Regions from separate parts of the Afifella sp. H1R genome, predicted to be linked through region 3. Evidence: predicted binding sites of a transcription regulator. Region 3 holds the regulator's gene; each other region holds the start of a gene.

The links. Region 3 encodes PhoB, which activates phosphate uptake and scavenging genes when phosphate is short. Its sites were predicted from a motif close to TGTCATNNANCTGTCAT; they were not measured.
Region 1: the regulator PhoB is predicted to act here: its motif matches at 1,937-1,953, upstream of L0F51_RS17190 (alkaline phosphatase).
Region 2: the regulator PhoB is predicted to act here: its motif matches at 1,765-1,781, upstream of L0F51_RS06080 (UDP-2,3-diacylglucosamine diphosphatase).

The regions. Positions count from the first base shown of each region.
Region 1 is NZ_JAKEDY010000003.1:29,917-34,548, forward strand. It holds gene L0F51_RS17185 (hypothetical protein) at 1-198, opposite strand, end outside; gene L0F51_RS17190 (alkaline phosphatase) at 366-1,865, opposite strand; gene L0F51_RS17195 (glyoxylate/hydroxypyruvate reductase A) at 2,033-2,953, opposite strand; gene L0F51_RS17200 (molybdopterin-dependent oxidoreductase) at 2,986-4,632, opposite strand, start outside.
Region 2 is NZ_JAKEDY010000001.1:1,272,321-1,276,952, reverse strand. It holds gene L0F51_RS06090 (OmpP1/FadL family transporter) at 1-744, shown strand, start outside; gene L0F51_RS06085 (SDR family oxidoreductase) at 898-1,674, opposite strand; gene L0F51_RS06080 (UDP-2,3-diacylglucosamine diphosphatase) at 1,826-2,626, shown strand; gene L0F51_RS06075 (glycosyltransferase family 1 protein) at 2,637-3,659, shown strand; gene L0F51_RS06070 (threonine/serine dehydratase) at 3,731-4,632, shown strand, end outside.
Region 3 is NZ_JAKEDY010000002.1:360,874-365,505, forward strand. It holds gene pstA (phosphate ABC transporter permease PstA) at 1-295, shown strand, start outside; gene pstB (phosphate ABC transporter ATP-binding protein PstB) at 404-1,150, shown strand; gene phoU (phosphate signaling complex protein PhoU) at 1,171-1,857, shown strand; gene phoB (phosphate regulon transcriptional regulator PhoB) at 1,875-2,570, shown strand; gene upp (uracil phosphoribosyltransferase) at 3,647-4,291, opposite strand; gene L0F51_RS13320 (phosphopentomutase) at 4,416-4,632, opposite strand, start outside.

The DNA.
Region 1 (4,632 bases), on a different contig from region 3:
GAGCGGCGGCGCCATATAGCCCCGCACTTCGATGCGCTCGTTCTCCATCGTCTGCGCGAGATCGGAGAAGGAGAGGTCCTTGTTGTAGAGGTCGCGCATGCGCAACGTCTCTGCGCGGGCGTGGGAAGGACCGAGGGCCAACGCTGCTGCCAGAGCGGCAAGCAGAGTGCGGCGGTCGATGAGGGGCTCGTTTGGCATGACGTCACCCTAGCCGGGCTTTGTGACAGCTGAGAAAAGCTGGAGCGCCTGCGACACCGTCTTCCGGTGGGATGCACCTTTTCCGCAGCTTTTTATGCAAAGAGGCTCCGGCATTTGCCGGAGCCCCCGAGATCGAGCTGCCGTCGTGCGGCGTCTGTGACAGCCGCCTATTCGGCGTTCGCCGCGTGGTTCATCACGTGGAAGATGTAGTTCTGCTCGATGACGCCATCGAAGAGATGCGCAAAGGGGCCGCGCGCCCACACTGCCACGTCCTCGCCGGAATGGCTTTCCGACGACATCGGGATCAGGGCCTGCTGCACATATTCGGAATCTTCCGCCTCTTCCTCGGTGAGGTCGGGGCGCGAACCGGAATAGCTCTTGTCTTCCTGCTCTTTCAGGACGGCGCCCGGGCCGTTCAGGAAGCCGATGACGGTGAAAGGCTTGCCGTCGTCGCCGAGAACCGGCTCGTCGGCATGTTTCACCTGGCCCTTGCCGATATCGTAGCAGAGCCCGAGGATCGGCGAGCCGCGCCCGCAATAGCCGTTGAAGGCGATCGAATGCTCATGGTCGGCCGTGACGATGATGAGCGTCTCTTCCGGATTGGTCATCTCGGCCGCAGCTGCGACCGCATTGGCGAATTCCACGCCGTCCGTCACGGTGCGGAAGGCGTTGCCGTCGTGATTGGCGTGATCGACGCGACCGGACTCGATTTCGAGATAATAGCCTTCGTCGTTCTTGGAGAGGTAGTCGATGGCCGTCTTGGTCATCTCGGTCAGGGACGGCTCGTCGGCCTCGGTGCGGTCGTGCTCGTACTTCATGTGGCTGTCTTCGAAGAGAGCGAGCACCGGCGTTTTGCCGTCGAGATCGAGCGCCTTCGCGGTCTCCGTATTCCAGGCGTACTGGACGCCCGCGTCCTTGGCTTCATCGACGAGATTGTGGCCGTCCTTGCGTTTGCCCTTCTTGCCTTCTTCGTCGGTCACGGTCTCAGGCAGGAAATAGCGACGGCCGCCGCCCATGGCGAGGTCGACGACGCCCGCCTTCATCTGGTCGACAAGCTGCGTGGCGATATCGGTGCAGCCCTCCGGTGCTTCGCCTTCCCAGTTGCGGTTGGCCGTCTTGGCATAGGCCGCGGCCGGCGTCGCATGGGTTAGGCGGGCCGTGGTGACGACACCGACCGATTTGCCCATCTCGCTCATCAGCTCGGAGAAGAGCGTCAGCTTGTTGCCTTCTTCAGACGCGCATTCGTCCCAGACGGCATTTTCGCTCAGATTGATGGTGTTGAAGACCTGCTTCACGCCAGTGTTCATCGAGCCGGCCGTCGGGGCGGAATCCGGCGTCTGGGCGTTGATGTTGTAGGTCTTCACGAGCGCCACGTTCGGAAAGTCCTGATAGGCCTCGTAGGGCAGCACGTGCTCGGAGCCGTATTCGCCGTTCTGCTGGCCGGCATAAAGCCGAATGGCATAATTGGTGCCCACGCCCATGCCATCGGCAATGAACAGGATGACGTTCTTGGCGCGATTGGTGTTCGGCTGATGCTCGAGCCGCTGATTGAGAGCGGCCTCCGCATCGGTGTACCAGCTGCTGTTGCTCTGGACGATGTCCTGGGCAAAGGCCGCGGTGGATCCGAGCGCGAGCGCTGCGGAAGTGAAAAGGATGTTTCGAAACACGACCGTCTCCATGCGGAATTCCTGCGGTCGCATTCCTTAACCAAGCCGGATGACAGCCAGACGATTGCTGGGTGACAGCCCGACGACGCTTGAATCGGCTGTGTTTCTGCAGGTCTGAGCGGCGTTCGCCATGCGCGCTTCCTCCGGGGACGCCGCTCCCGCAAGCCTCAGCCGCGGTCGACCAGACCGTGAGGCGGCAGCCCGTCGCGGACACGGCGGAGATTTTCTGCCACGACGCGGGCGCCGGTTTTGGGGTCGGCACAGGTCGCGACGTGCGGCGTCAGGATCAGGTTTGTCGTGTCCCAGATCGGATTGCCGGCATCCGGCGGTTCGTCCCGCACCACGTCGAGCGTCGCCCCGGCGAGATGGCCGCTCTCGAGGGCTGCAATGAGGTCGGCTTCGACGAGCTGCGCCCCACGGCCGACATTGATGAAACGGCTCCCTGCCGGCATGCGCGCGAAGAAGGTCGCATCGTAGAGATTCCGCGTCTCCGGCGTGAGCGGCAGGATCCCCACGAGGATCTCGTTGCGACCGAGGAACGCGTCGAAGCCGTCCTTGCCGTGGAAGCTCGTCACGCCCTGCAGCGATTTTTCGCTGCGCGACCAGCCGGCGACGTCGAAGCCGAACGCGGCGAGCGCCTCGGCGACGGCCCCGCCGAGGCCCCCGAGACCGAGGACACCCACTCGGCGCTCGGCGGCGGGCGTGCGCGGCACCTCTTCCCAGTATCGCGCGCGCTGCCACTTCGCAAAGACATCGAAGCTGCGGTGATAGTGGAGAACCGCGTGGAGGACGTATTCGATCATCCCGGCCTTCTGGCCGGGCTCGATGAGCCGCACCACCGGCAGACGGGCGGGAATGTCCGGATTGGCGGCAATCTGGTCGGCGCCGGCGCTCAAGAGATGGATGCAGCGAAGATTGGGGAAGAGCTCGAACGCGCGGGGCGGGATCTGGAAGACGAGGAGGGCGTCGATCTCGCTCGGATCGCCGACCTCGGGCCAGACCCTGAGCTCCGCCCCTGGGAGCTCGGCGGCGAGCGCCTCGCCCCAGGCGACCGGATCGGCGGTCTGACTGTGAAAGAGGATGCGCATGGGTCAGACCGTCGGAGAGGTGGGACGGCGTCTCATCCGTGTTTCTTCGTGGCACCCGATGAAGGATGCGCGGCGAAGGCGGGTGGGTCGAAGGCGGTGATCTCCGGGACCTCCCCTTCGAAGCGTTCGACCTCGACGAGACAGGACTGGGCGCTCGGCCCCTGGCCGAGGCGCGACGTCCCCTCATCGCGGGTGAGGACGTTGGGATTGCCATGCTTGTCGAGACTGTCGGGCGCACCCGGATCGAGCGGATCGTACCAGGCGCCGGTGGAAAGCTGGACGACACCCGGCCGCAGCGTATCGGACAGCCGGACGGCAGAGAGACAGGCGCCGCGGGCGTTGAAGACCCGCACGATGTCGCCGTCGGCAATGCCCCGTGCGGCGGCATCGTCCGGATGCATGCGGATCGGCTCGCGGCCGTGCAGCTTGTGGGCGCGCGAATGGCTGCCGGAATCGTACTGGCTGTGGAGCCGCGTCTTCGGCTGGTTTGAGAGGAGATGGAGCGGGAAGCGGGCTGCCGCGGGGCTCCCCAGCCATTCGCGCGGTTCCAGCCATGCGGCGTGTCCCGGGCAATCGTCGTAACCGAAGCCGGCGATCGTCTCGGAAAAGAGCTCGATGCGGCCGGAAGGGGTCGGCAGCGGGTTCGCTTCCGGTTCGTCGCGGAAGTCGTCGAGAAGGTTGCTATCCTTTGCCGGCGCAGGAAAGAGGCAGAGCCCGGCGCGCCAGAACGTCTCGAAATCCGGCAAATCGAGGCCGGCTTCGCTGCCTCGCTGGCGGGCGATCCCGTAGAGATGGCGCAGCCATCCTTCTTCGTCGCGACCGTCCGTGAACGCCTCTTCGACCCCGAGGCGGGCGGCAAGCCCGGCGAAAATGGCGAAGTCGTCGCGTGCCTCGCCCGCCGGTTCGGCGATGCGATGCGAGGCGGAAATGAACCGGTCGCGGCTTGCGGCTGCGATGTCGTTGCGTTCGAGCGCGGTCGTTGCCGGAAAGACGATATCGGCATGGCGAGCGAGCGGGTTCCACCAGGATTCGTGCACGATGATCGTCTCCGGCCGCTGCCAGGCGCGGCGCAGACGGTTCAGATCCTGATGGTGATGGAAGGGATTGCCGCCAGCCCAGTAGACGAGCCGAATGTCGGGATAGCGGCGGCGTTCACCATTGAAATCGTAGGCTTCTCCGGGGCCGAGAAGCATGTCGGCGATGCGGGCGACGGGGATGAAGTCGGCGACCGCGTTATTGCCCTGCGGCAGCGACGGCCAGGACATTTCCGGCACGTCGTTGCCGATGCCGTTGACGGAGGCATAGCCGAAGCCGAAGCCGCCGCCCGGCAGGCCGATCTGGCCGAGCATGGCGGCGAGCGTGATGGCCATGAAATAGGGCTGCTCGCCGTGATCGGCCCGCTGCAGCGACCACGCCATCATGATGAAGGTGCGCGTGGCGGCCATGCGCCGGGCGAGCCCGCGGATCGTCTCGGCCGGAATGTCGGTCTGCGACGCCGCCCAGTCGGCGTCCTTGGGCGTCCCGTCGTGTCGTCCGAAGAGATAGGCTTCGAACCGGTCGTAGCCGGTGGTGTAGCGATCGAGAAAGGCGCGGTTCGTCAGGCCTTCCACGGCGAGCGTGTGGGCGAGGCCGAGCATCAGCGCGACATCGCTGGTCGGCCGGATCGGCAGCCATTCCGG
Region 2 (4,632 bases), on a different contig from region 3:
GTGGAATATGCCAATGTCCGTCTGACCGGACAGGCGCTCCCGGTCTTCGGTGTCTCCGCACTCGACGATGCGGACGATTTCGGCTTCGGCATCACCGCCGGTATTCAGTTGAAGCCGATGGACGGTACGGAGATCGGTATCGGTTACCGCTCCCGCATCGATCATGACATCGAAGGTCCGCTCGTCACGCAGATCGGTACGTTCAATGTCGAGGCAGACGGCTTCGACCTGCCGGACAAAGTGAGTGTGGGTCTGCGTCAGCGCATCGTGGACGGTTTCCGCCTGACGGCCGGTCTCGAATGGGCGAACTGGAGCCGTTTCGAAACTGTGACGCTGAGTGGCGCGCCCGCTCCGATCCCGCTGGGCTTCGAGTATGAAGACAGCTGGTATTTCGCTCTCGGTGGCGAATACGACGTCAATCCGGACCTCACGGTGCGTGCCGGTGTGGCGCGTGAATTGTCGCCGAACGACAATGCCAACCGCTCCTTCCGCCTGCCGGACAACGATCGGTGGTGGTTCTCCGCCGGCGCGAGCTACCAGGCGACCGAGCGTTTCTCCTTCGACGTCGGCTATTCTTACATCACGGCGGACGATACCGATCTCGTTCCGGCGGCCGCCGGAGGCCCGCTCTCGAATGGCCCCTTTAGCGGTACCTCGGATGGCTCCGTGCACATCCTGTCGGCGGCTTTGAAGATGAAGTTCGGCGGCCCGCGCACGGAAGAGCCGATCGTCGCCAAATACTGAGACTTCGTCGAAGTCCTGGAATTCGGAAGGGGCCGGGTGACCGGCCCCTTTTTTGTGGCTGCTGCTTTCGTCGTGGCGGCCGTCCAAAGCGCAGCCGTTGCCGACGATCCCTTCCTCCCCGAAACCGCCTTGAGCCAGGCCGCGTCGTCGCGCTCAGAAGGCGATCGGGAGGAGACCTCCGTCGACCCGGAAATTCTGTCCCGTGATGTAGCCGGCCTGCGCCGAGCAGAGGAAGGCGGCGAGCTCGCCGAATTCTTCCGGCGTTCCGAAGCGCCCGGCGGGGATTGCGGCGGCCTCGCGCTTTGCCGCCTCGTCCTCGGTGATGCCGGCTTTCTCTGCCTGCCAGGAGATCCCCGCGCGCAGGCGGTCCGTGTCCATCTTGCCGGGCAGGATATTGTTGATGGTGACGTTGTGGGGAACGAATTCGCGGCACACCCCGGCGAGGAAGGCCGTCAGGCCGGCCCGGGCGCCGGAGGAAAGGTCGAGCCCCGGGATCGGCATCAGCACCGACAGGGAGGTGATGTTGACGATCCTCCCGAAGCCGCGGTCGACCATGCCGTCGGCGACGGCCTGAATGAGTTCGATCGGTGTCACCATGTTCTGGGTGACGCCCTCCAACATGTCCGCACGCGTCAGCTCGCGGAAGCCGCGGCGGGGCGGGCCGCCATTGTTGTTGATCAAGATATCGACCGTCTTCGCCGCGGCGAGGACACGTGTCTGCCCCTCACGGCTGCCGATATCGGCGGCGACCGCCGTGACGTCGGCGCCCAGACGGCGGAGGTCGCTTGCCGTTTCCTCCAGGCTCTCCTCGTTGCGCCCATTGATGACGAGCCGGCAGCCGGCTTTGGCGAGAGCTTCCGCGCAGCCTTTCCCCAGCCCGCGGCTTGAGGCGCATACGACAGCTGTCCGTCCTTCGATGCCGAGATCCATGGCTTTCTCCTATGTTTGTTGCCGTTTTCTAGGGGGAGGCGGCTTTTCATTCCAGCGCGGGACGCCCTGCCGCAGCTTTGCGGCGGCCAATGTCACACAACTGATACCTGAATCGGGTTTTTCATGCTTGAAAGACATGGGAAGCACGGCGATGGCTCCGCCAAATCATTTCCGGACATTGTTTCTGTCGGACATTCATCTCGGCACGCGCGGATGCCAGGCCGAGCTGTTGTTGGAGTTTCTGAAGGTGCATGACGCCGAGACGATTTATCTCGTCGGAGATATCGTCGACGGCTGGCGCCTGCGCCGGGGCTGGTACTGGCCCCAGAACCACAACGATGTGGTGCAGAAGCTTCTGCGCAAGGGCCGCAAGGGCGCTAAGCTCGTCTATATCCCGGGCAACCACGACGAATTCTTGCGCGGCTATCTCGGCAGCCATTTCGGTGGCATCGAAGTGTGTGACAGCGTCATCCACGAGACGGCCGACGGGCGCCGCTTCCTGATCATCCACGGCGACCAGTTCGACGTCGTCGTGCGCCACGCCAGATGGCTCGCCTTCCTGGGCGACTGGGCCTATGTCACGGCTCTCGCCGTCAATACCTACGTCAATCAGCTGCGGCGCGCTCTCGGCTTCTCTTACTGGTCGCTGTCGGCCTGGGCGAAGCTGAAGGTCAAGAACGCCGTGAACTTCATCGGTGCGTTCGAAGAAGCGCTCTCGGCGGAGGCGCAGCGCCAGGGCGCCGACGGGGTCGTATGTGGGCATATCCACCATGCGGCCATTCGCGACGACAGCAATGGCATCAAATACGTCAATTGCGGCGACTGGGTCGAAAGTTGCACCGCGGTGGCCGAGCATCACGACGGGCGGATGGAGATCATCCGCTGGTCGGAGATCATGCGGGCCGCCCCTTTGAACGAGCTGCATCACGCTCCGACACCGGTTGCTGCCTGAGCATGATCCGATGAGGCTTGTCATTGTCACCGATGCCTGGTTCCCCCAGGTCAACGGAGTTGTGCGCTCGCTCAAGCGGGTCGTCGACATTCTGACCGAGGGCGGGGACGAGGTCACCGTGATCGCGCCGGAGCGCTTTTCCACGTTGCCGATGCCGACCTATCCGGACATCCGTCTTTCCGTGACGACGAAGACGCGTGTCGGCCGCATGATCGAGGCGGCGCGCCCCGATTGCATTCACATCGCGACCGAGGGTCCGCTCGGTTTTCTGGCGCGGCGCCATTGCCTGAAGACGGGGCAGCGCTTCACCACGAGCTACCACACCAAGTTTCCCGAATATGTGCGTGCGCGGGCGCCGGTGCCGCTCGGGGCGCTCTACGGGATGATGCGCTGGTTCCACAATGCCGCCGCCGGCTGCATGGTCGCGACGCCTTCTCTGGAGGCCGAGCTCACCGAACGCGGCTTCCGCAATCTGATGCGCTGGTCGCGCGGGGTCGATTCCCATCTCTTCCATCCGCGCCCGGGGGCCGATCTCGGATTGCCGCGCCCGGTGTTCTTGAATGTCGGCCGTGTCGCCGTGGAAAAGAACCTCGCGGCGTTCACCTCGCTCGACCTGCCCGGCTCCAAGGTCGTCGTCGGCGACGGGCCGGCCCTTGCCGATCTGAAGGCGCGCCATCCGGATGTGCATTTCCTTGGAGCCATGGAAGGCGAGGAGCTCGCCCATGCCTACGCGGCTGCGGATGTTTTCGTCTTTCCGAGCCTGACGGACACGTTTGGCAACGTTCTCCTGGAGGCGCTGGCCTCCGGTCTGCCGGTTGCCGCATTCCCCGTCACCGGCCCGAGCGATGTGATCGTGGAACCGGAGATCGGGGTTTTGAGCCAGGATCTGCGTGCGGCCGCTCTTCAGTGCCTCGATCTTTCGAGAGAGGCGGCGCGTGCCTATGCGACGCGCTTCAGCTGGGATGCGAGCGTGCAAGAATTTCGCGAGAATCTCGTCAAGGCACAGGGACCGGACTGCCAGCTCGCCGCGTGACGTCGTAGAATAGCGGATACGATACTTTTCTACCTCTTCAAAGCGGATGAAAAAGGCCTTAAGGGCGATCCATGACCCTGCCGGTTTCTCTCAACGATATCGAGGCTGCTGCCACCCGCCTGCAAGGGCGAGCCATGCGGACGCCTCTCATTGCTGCGCCAGCTCTGTCGGAGCAATTCGCCGCCCGCGTCTTCCTGAAGCCGGAATGCATGCAGCGGACCGGCTCCTTCAAATTTCGCGGAGCCTATAATGCGCTGATGGCGGGGGGCGACGCCGCTGCGGGCGGCGTGGTCGCCTGTTCGTCGGGCAATCACGCCCAGGGCGTGGCGGAGGCGGCGCGTCTCGCAGGCGTGCCGGCGACGATCGTCATGCCGGAAGACGCGCCAGCGGTGAAGGTCAATCGCACGCGCGCGGCGGGCGCCCGCATCATCACCTATGATCGTGCGCGCGAAGACCGCGAGGAAGTGCTTGCGGACGTCATCCGCCGCGAGGGCGGCTTTCTGATCCATCCCTATAACGACACCAAGGTCATCGCCGGGCAGGGAACGATCGGGCTCGAGATCGCCTCTGAGCTTGCCAATATGCGGCTTGTGCCAGACATCGTCATGGTGCCTTGCAGCGGCGGCGGACTCGCTGCCGGCGTGTCGCTCGCGGTGACCGAGCGTGCCCCGAACTGCCGCGTTCTTGCGATGGAGCCTGAAGGCTTCGACGATTATGGGCGATCGCTCGCCGCCGACCAGATCGTCAGCAACGAGCGTACCAGCGGCTCCATTTGCGACGCGCTGCTGGCGCCTGCACCCGGGGAGATCGGCTTCGCCATCAATCGCGAGCGTTTGTCGGGAACACGCACGGTGAGCGACGATGCGGCGCTCAATGCCGTTGCCTTTGCCTATGAGCGTTTTCGGCTGGTGCTGGAGCCGGGCGGCGCGCTCGCGCTTGCTGCGCTGTTGTCGGGTTCGGTCGATGTGCGCGG
Region 3 (4,632 bases):
GCCACTCGCCATTCCGGGCATTCTGACGGCCACCATCATCGGCGTCGCCCAGGCGCTCGGCGAGACCGCGCCGCTCCTTCTCATCGGCATGAACGCCTTCGTGGCCAGCGTGCCGGCGAGCCCGATGGATCAGGCGACGGCCCTGCCCGTGCAGATCTACCTCTGGCAGGGCAACGAGAACTTCAATTTCTTCGAAGCCCGCACAAATGCCGCCATCATCGTCTTGCTTGGTCTGATGATCAGCCTCAATGCGATCGCGATCCTGCTGCGCCAGCGCATCGAGCGGCGCTGGTAACTGGGAGAATTCGCCATGAACGATATCAGCCACAGCCCGAGCGCGGCCAAAGCCACGGCGACGAAAGCGCCGCCCGAAGTGCCGCAGGAGAGTGCCGCCGTGCCGAAAATGCGCGCCGAGAAAGTTTGCGTCCATTACGCCGACAAGCAGGCCCTGTTCGACGTCGATCTCGACGTTCCGGAGAATCAGGTGATCTCGCTGATCGGCCCGTCCGGCTGCGGAAAATCCACCTTCCTCAGATGCCTCAACCGGATGAACGACACGATCGACATCGCGCGCGTCTCCGGCCACATCACGCTCGACGGCGAAAACATCTACGACAAGGCACTCGACGTCGTGGAGCTCAGGGCCCGCGTCGGCATGGTCTTCCAGAAGCCGAACCCGTTCCCGAAGTCGATCTTCGAGAACGTCGCCTACGGGCCGCGCATCCATGGCCTCGCCTCCGGCAAGCGCGACCTCGAAGAGATCGTCGCCACGAGCCTGCAGCGCGCCGGCCTCTTCAACGAGGTGAAAGACCGGCTCGACGAGCCCGGCACCGGCCTCTCCGGCGGTCAGCAGCAGCGCCTGTGCATCGCCCGCGCGATCGCCGTGAACCCGGAAGTCATCCTGATGGACGAGCCGTGCTCGGCACTCGACCCCATCGCCACCGCCAAGGTGGAAGAGCTGATCGACGAACTGCGCGAAAACTATACGATCGTCATCGTCACGCATTCGATGCAGCAGGCGGCGCGCGTCTCGCAGCGCACGGCCATGTTCCATCTGGGTTATCTCGTCGAGGAGGGGCCAACGGACATGATGTTCACCAACCCCACCGACAAGCGCACCCAGGACTACATCACAGGCCGCTTCGGCTAATCGGGAGAGGAGTGAGCCCCGTGTCTGAACATATCGTCACCTCCTATGACGAGGAATTGCGGGAACTCGCCCGCTCCATCGCCGAAATGGGCGGTCTCGTCGAACAGCAGCTCGACGAGGCGGTGAATGCGCTGTTGAGCACCAATGCGCAGCTCGCCCAGGACGTCATTCTCGGCGACCGCCAGATCAACCAGATGCACTACCAGATCGAAGAGCGGGCGATCCTCGTCATCGCCAAGCGCCAGCCGATGGCTCAGGATCTGCGCGAAACCGTTGCCGCGATCCGCATCTCGCACGATCTGGAACGCGTCGGCGACCTCGGCAAGAACATCGCCAAGCGCGCGCTCGCCATCGAGGATCAGCGGATGAACCACCAGCTTCGCCGCGGTGTCGAACATCTGGCGAGCCTCGGCCTGCGCCAGCTCAAGGACGTGCTCGACGCCTATGGCTCGCGCGACGTGCAGAAGGCGATCTCGGTGTGGCGCTCCGACGACGAGATCGACGCCATGTATGTGTCGCTGTTTCGCGAGATGCTCACCTACATGATGGAAGATCCGCGCAATATCGGCATGTGCACGCATCTTCTCTTCTGCGCCAAGAACATCGAGCGCATCGGCGACCACGCCACCAACATCGCCGAGACGATCACCTATCTCGTCACCGGCAAGCAGATGGAACGCGCGGCGACTGCGCCGTCCGCGGGTTGACGGAGTGAGCCATGCAGGTGCCCCGGATTCTCGTCGTCGAGGATGAAGAACCGCTGACGCTGCTTCTGCGCTACAACCTGGAGGCGGAAGGCTATTCCGTCGATACGGTGGGGCGCGGCGACGATGCGGAATTGCGCCTTCTGGAAGAGGCGCCGGACCTCCTCGTGCTCGACTGGATGCTGCCGGGCCTTTCCGGCATCGAACTCTGCCGCCGCGTCCGCATGCGCGAGGCGACCGCAAAACTCCCCGTCATCATGCTGACGGCGCGCGGCGAGGAAGACGAGCGCATCCGCGGGCTCGCCACCGGCGCCGACGATTATGTCGTCAAACCCTTCTCGGTGCCGGAGCTGATGGCCCGCGTGAAGGCGCTCCTGCGCCGCACGCGCCCGGAAATGGTCGCCGACAAGCTCGCCGCCGGCGATCTCGAACTCGACCGCGGCACCTTCCGCGTCTTTCGCGGGGGGCGCGAGATCCATCTCGGCCCGACCGAATTCCGGCTTCTGGAATTCCTGATGCGCAGCCCAGGGCGGGTCTTCACCCGCGAGCAGCTCCTGAACGGCGTCTGGGGCCGCGACGTCTATGTCGACGAACGCACCGTCGATGTGCATGTCGGCCGCCTCAGAAAGGCGATCAACCGCGGCCGCATGCGCGACCCGATCCGCACCGTCCGCGGCGCCGGCTACGCCCTCAACGAACAGTTCGTCACCACCTGATTTCTTCGGGACAGTCCCGCCGGGATCTGCGGTGATGAGGACGCGAGAGCTTCTTCGTTCCCGTGTGGCTTCGCTCCGACGTCGGCCAGGAAGCGCGTCCCCTCCGTCATCGCTGCAACTTAAGAACAGGGCCCCCTTCCTCTCCCCTCTGGGGAGAGGTGCCCGCGAAGCGGGCGGTGAGGGGTGGACGACAATCAGGCACCGCGCGGGATGGAAGACCACCCCTCATCCGGCGGGCTCTGCCCGCCACCTTCTCCCCACGGGGAGAAGAACGGGAGCGCTGCAACGCGCTTGCGGCGACACGCGTGTCCGCGCGGCTCCCGCACGAGGCAGCGAGAGCTTCTTGGTTCCCGTGTGGCTTCGCACCAGCGAAAGCCAGAACGTGCTCTCATCAGTGCCGTCCCAATGACCCTTATCGCTGCGCTTTCCGTGGCCGCTACGATTTCCGTGGCAGCTGCGATTGAAGAACAGCGCCTGCGGCAGGCTCCCTTCCTCTCCCCCTCTGGGGAGAGGTGCCCGCGAAGCGGGCGGTGAGGGGTGGACGACAATCAGGCACCGCGCGGGAGGGAAGACCACCCCTCATCCGGCGGGCTCTGCCCGCCACCTTCTCCCCAGAAGGGGAGAAGAACGGGAGCGCGCTGCAACGCTCTCGCGGCGAGAAGCTTGTCCGCGCGGCTCCCGCACGAGGCAGCGAGAGCTTCTTCGTCCGCCTGTGGCTTCGCACCAGCGAAAGCCAAGAACGTGCTCTCATCAGTGCCGTCGCAATGACCCTTATCGCTGCGATTTCCGTGGCCGCTACGATTTCCGCGGCCGCTGCAACTGAAGAACAGCGCCTGCGGCAGGCTCCCTTCCTCTCCCCTCTGGGGAGAGGTGCCCGCGAAGCGGGCGGTGAGGGGTGGACGAAGAACGGATCTCGGCGCGGGATGGAAGACCACCCCTCATCCGGCGGGCTTCGCCCGCCACCTTCTCCCCAAAAGGGGAGAAGAACGGGAGCGCTGTAACGCCCTTGCGTCAGATGCGCTCGTCATCCTCAAGGCGAGGGGAAGAGCGTCCAGCAGGCAACCCGCCGAAAAACCCTACTTCGTCCCGTACATGCGGTCGCCGGCATCGCCGAGGCCCGGCAGGATATAGCCGTGGTCGTTCAGATGGCTGTCGATCGCGGCCGTCACCACCGGCACGTCGGGATGAGCGGCACGGAAGCGTTCCACGCCTTCGGGCGCGGCGAGCAGGCAGACGAAGCGGATGTCCTTCGCCCCGCGCTCTTTCAGGCGCTGGATCGCGGCGATCGCCGAATTCGCCGTCGCCAGCATCGGATCGACGGCGATGACGACGCGCTCGTGCAGATCTTCCGGCGCCTTGAAGTAATATTCCACCGGCTGCAGCGTCTCCGGATCGCGGTAGAGACCGACATGGGCGACGCGGGCCGCCGGCACCAGATCGAGCATGCCTTCCAGGAGGCCGTTGCCGGCGCGCAGGATGGAGGCGAAGACGAGCTTCTTGCCGGCCAGGGTCGGCGCCTCCATCGTGGCGAGCGGCGTCTCGATCGTCGTCGTCGTCAATTCCAGGTCGCGCGTCGCCTCATAGGTCAACAGCGCCGCAATCTCGCGCAACAGACGGCGGAAACTCGCCGTGGACGTGCCCTTGTCGCGCATGATCGTCAGCTTGTGCTGCACCATCGGATGATCGACGACGGTCACATCCCGTCTCGTTGAAGCGTCCACGCCCCTCTCCTTCTCGTCTCTTGTTCGTCGGCGGCTTCTGTCTCACCCTGGGTGAAATGGGTCACGGCACCGAGGTCAACCCGCCGCCTTGAACCGAAAGGCGATATTCACCGGCGAAATCGCCTCAGATCAGGCTCGCGCCCGCGGCAAGAGGCGGCAGGGCAAGATGCGCCGACAGCGTCTGGCCGACATCGGCATAGGTCGAAAGCTCGCCCGCCGGACGCCCTTCGATGCCCGGGCCGAAGGCCAGAACCGGCACGGTTTCACGTGTGTGGTCGGTGCCCACCCAGGTCGGGTCGTTGCCGTGATCGGCCGTCAGGATGACGAGGTCGCCCGGCTTC